DNA from 2 places in the Mesorhizobium sp. M7A.F.Ca.AU.002.02.1.1 genome. Region 1 is predicted to be linked to the other one. Evidence: riboswitches for the same ligand, from Rfam matches in the RefSeq annotation. Region 1 holds a riboswitch; the other holds the start of a gene.
The links. Region 1 has a riboswitch for thiamine pyrophosphate ahead of thiC (phosphomethylpyrimidine synthase ThiC). Riboswitches for the same ligand answer to the same signal wherever they lie in the genome.
Positions count from the first base shown of each region.

Region 2: another riboswitch for thiamine pyrophosphate. It lies ahead of EN879_RS04115 (YkoF family thiamine/hydroxymethylpyrimidine-binding protein); the one in region 1 lies ahead of thiC (phosphomethylpyrimidine synthase ThiC).

Region 1 covers NZ_RZPB01000230.1:5,303-7,501, forward strand. The annotation lists gene EN879_RS15995 (hypothetical protein) at 291-554, shown strand; TPP riboswitch at 872-988, shown strand; partial or broken gene thiC (phosphomethylpyrimidine synthase ThiC) at 1,092-2,199, shown strand, end outside.
Region 2 covers NZ_RZPB01000033.1:14,046-16,244, forward strand. The annotation lists gene msrA (peptide-methionine (S)-S-oxide reductase MsrA) at 1-389, shown strand, start outside; gene EN879_RS04110 (hypothetical protein) at 459-776, opposite strand; TPP riboswitch at 961-1,074, shown strand; gene EN879_RS04115 (YkoF family thiamine/hydroxymethylpyrimidine-binding protein) at 1,065-1,673, shown strand; gene EN879_RS04120 (ABC transporter permease) at 1,766-2,199, shown strand, end outside.

The DNA.
Region 1 (2,199 bases):
ATAAGGGAGAATTTCCGCGGCCGGACTATCTCTGAGCGAGCGTGCATGACTGCCAACGGAAGGTCTTGCACGCACCCTTGCGATCTTGAGCAATGGTCGCCATGACTTTCTTCTTGCAGGCTTTTGAGTGGCCCAGCCTGCGATCACCAGACCCCACCGATTCTAAAGAGCGTGGCAGATGGGATAGTCGAGGTTGCCCGTGCACAGTCACGCTCAGGGCTTGCGCCGCCCAGAGGACACGCTGAAAAGGCAGATTGGGGCGCAAGCACGCCATTCACGAGAGGTTCGACATGAAGACCATGCAAGAAAAAGACATTCCGGCATTCGTACAAGCAGTTGTGGACGCCGGCTGCAAAATTTGCGCGATTGGCAACTTGGGATACGTCTTTGGCGATGCTGATTTCACGCCAGCGCAACGGAGGGCCGTCGAGCCACAGCTGCGTAGGATTGCTGAAATCTACGGCGAACGCGATCATCTCATGAACGAGATAGCTGTATATCTGCGGTCGATCGGACGCCATGTCGAGGTTGAGCCGAAGACAGGTATTTCCTGATGGCCGTGATCGCGAGAAGCCGTCTTCCAACCTCTGAATCCTAAAGGAGGTGACCCCCAAGGCCGTTCGTCACCTTCGACCAGAATAACCACATCCGTGACCGCCTGAGCTACTTGGTCGATACGCGCACATGGCCAATACAGTTTCTCCATCCTTCACGAAGCGAATGAGGCTTTGGCCATTCAGCCCCGGTCTACGGGGCGTGACTTGTCCCCGATGCATGCGCGAGCTCTCCGCCCGGCTGGCCGCCGGTCGTCGCCACCGGCCGAAGGCGCCCGAATGCGCTTGACAAGATAGCGTCAGCCCGTTCAACCTAAGGCATTCACCAGGGGAGTCCCGGCAAGGGGCTGAGATACTGCTGGCTTTCGCGGCGCAGTGACCCGTTGAACCTGATCCAGTTCATACTGGCGTAGGGACGGTGCAAGCGCTTTGCGGGAGTTTACGCCCGAGGTCCTGTTGCAGCAGGTCTACAGAAGCGTCTTTTCATCCTTCCGGCACAGAACTGGGTCTCCAATGCATGAGCAAAGGAGCCTCACGATGAATGCCCTCACCCCCGCCGTATCGACGGGACCACTGCCCGCCTCGCGGAAAATCCACAAGCCCGGCGTCCTCTACCCGCAGATCAGGGTGCCGATGCGCGAGATTTCCGTCCATCCGACGGCCGGCGAACCGCCCGTCACCGTCTACGATCCGTCCGGCCCCTACACCGATCCATCAGTCGAAACCAGCATCGAAAAAGGCCTTGCCCGGCTTCGCCACGAATGGGTCACGGCGCGTGGCGATGTCGAAGCCTATGACGGCCGCCACGTCCGGCCGGAAGACAATGGATTCGCCACCGGCGAGCGCCTGACACCGGAATTTCCGATACGCAATCGGCCGCTCAAGGCCAAGCAGGGCAAGGCGGTGACCCAACTTGCCTATGCGCGCGCCGGCATCATCACGCCAGAAATGGAGTTCGTAGCCATCCGCGAGAATCTCGGCCGCGAGGTGATGCGCGGCAAGCTGCAACGCGACGGCGAAGCCTTCGGCGCGGCGATCCCAGATTTCGTCACACCCGAATTCGTGCGCGACGAGGTGGCGCGCGGGCGCGCAATCATTCCCGCCAACATCAATCATCCCGAGAGCGAGCCGATGATCATCGGTCGCAATTTTCTGGTCAAGATCAACGCCAACATCGGTAACTCGGCTGTCACATCGTCGATGGCCGAAGAGGTCGAAAAAATGGTCTGGGCTATCCGCTGGGGCGCGGACACGGTGATGGACCTGTCGACCGGCCGCAACATCCACAACATCCGCGACTGGATCGTGCGCAATGCGCCGGTGCCGATCGGTACGGTGCCGCTCTATCAGGCGCTGGAAAAGGTCAACGGCATCGCCGAGGATCTGAACTGGGAGGTCTACCGCGACACGCTGATCGAGCAGGCCGAGCAAGGCGTCGACTATTTCACCATCCACGCCGGCGTGCGGCTGCACTACATCCCGCTGACCGTCGACCGGGTCACGGGCATCGTCTCGCGCGGCGGCTCGATCATGGCCAAATGGTGCCTGCACCATCACCGGGAGAGCTTCCTCTACGAGCATTTCGAGGAGATCTGCGACATCGCCAGAGCCTATGACGTCTCCTTCTCGCTCGGCGACGGCCTTC
Region 2 (2,199 bases), on a different contig from region 1:
CCTACCGCAACCACGGCAGCCATGCCGAAGCCATCGAGATCAATTTCGATCCGGCCATCATAAGCTATCGCACGCTGCTGGAACGCTTTTTCCAGATCCACGATCCGACGACCCGCAACCGCCAGGGCAACGATGTCGGGACGAGTTATCGCTCGGCGATCTATTACACCAGCGACGAACAGAAGCGCATCGCCGAGGACACGATCGCCGATGTCGATGCCTCGGGCCTGTGGCCGGGCAAGGTCGTCACCGAAGTCGCACCCGTTGGCCCCTTCTGGGAAGCCGAGCCCGAGCATCAGGACTATCTGGAGAAATACCCCAACGGATACACCTGCCACTTCGTCAGGCCGGGGTGGAAGCTGCCGGTTCGGGAAAAAGCGGTGCCGTAGATACACTGATACGACAGGATTTGAGAAGCCGCGGAGCGCTCGCTCCGCGGCTTCTTTTCATTGCAATTCCTACTTGCCGCAATGGTTGTCATTAACTGTCGGCGCGGTGGTGCCCGGCGACGTTCCACTGGCATCGGGCTGTGCGCCCTGCGGATGGGCAGGGCAATTTTCATCCGCGTTTGAATTCGTGGCGCCCGGTGCTACCGTCGTACTGTTGGTCGTGCCGGGGTCTACCGTGTTCGGCGAAGCCGGCGTATTTGGGTCGACGGTGACCGACTTGCCGCTGCCGCCGGATCCGTCGGTGCCGCTTGTGCCATTGCTCTGCGCCATGGCCGATGTCGCCAGGCCAATGGTGAGCGCCGAAGCTGCGAGGATTTTCATGAACATGGTTTGTCTCCATTGTCTGTGAACTCGTCGCGTAGCGACTGGTGGGACAACCTCGCGGCCTGGTGAAGGTTCCCGATAAATTCTCGCGCCGGCAGAGCCAACCGCTCCCGCCCTGGCGCAATGCTTTTGGCGCAGTGCGATAAAAAAAACGGCTTTTCCTTCAACTCGAATGATGCTTTAAGGCGCACATCCACAGGGGTGCTCCGTACGGTCGGGGCTGAGACGGGGGCGGCAAGCCCACAGACCCTAGAAGCTGATCTGGGTAATACCAGCGGAGCGAGGCGGGCGATGTTTTCAGGCGCACAGATTTCCCTATATCCCATGACCGACGATTTCGTCGGTGTCATCCTTGGCGCGCTCGGTGCGCTCGATCCCTGGCGCGACAAACTCAGGATCGAGACCGACGACATCTCGACCTTGCTGATCGGGCCGCCCGAAGTGCTGTTTCCTGCCATGCGCGACCTCTTCGTGGCGGCGGCACGCAGCGGCAAACATTGCGTGTTGTCGGCCACCATCTCGCGCGGCTGCCCTGGCGAGCCGGACGATCCGATCTGCCGCTCCGATGCGTTTGGCGGGCCCGTCGGTCCACTCGGCCCCCGCAAGGACGCGGCCATCGCGGCGGTGCGCAATGCTGCTGCCACCGGCCAGCCGGCGGCGGCGCAGTTCTCGCTCTATGTGATGGGCACAGACGACCACATGGACGAGATCTACGGCTGCATAGACTTTCTCAAGCAGTCCGGCGTCTATGAGCGCTCCAAACATTTCTGCACGAAACTGCGCGGTGATGCCGGTGCGATCTTTTCGGCGCTGGACGAGGCTTTCTGCCGTTTCGGACCAGGCGCTGGCCACGTAACCCTCGACGTCACGGTCTCGGCCAACAGCCCGTCGGCCGTCTGAAGCCGCGCCGCTCTCGCGGCCGTCAAAGGTTATCTCCCGTGGTCTCATCATCAGTCGCTTCGCGCCCGATCGCGAGCTTTCTCGTCAAGGCAATGCCGGCCATGATCTCGGCCGGTTTGCTCCTGCTGGCGTGGGAGCTTTATGCCACCTATTCCGGCATCAGGGCCACGATACTGCCGGCGCCGTCACGCGTCTTCGAGCAAGCGATGCTCAATCGCGAGGCGCTGGCCGACAATGCCGTTCCGACCATCCGTGCCACGCTTCTTGGCTTTGCCTGTTCGCTCAGCGCCGCCTTCGTGCTGTCGATGCTGGTCGACTTCTTCCAGCCGCTGCGGCGTGCGTTGTTTCCCGTCTTCATCGTCAGCCAGACCTTGCCGCTGGTGGCGGTCGCGCCGCTGGTGGTGCTGTGGTTCGGCTTCGGGCTGGCGCCCAAGATCATGCTGGTGGCGCTGGTCACCTTTTTTCCGATGCTGGTTGCATTGGTCGAAGGCTATGAGGCGACCGAGGCCGAGATCGGGCAAATGCT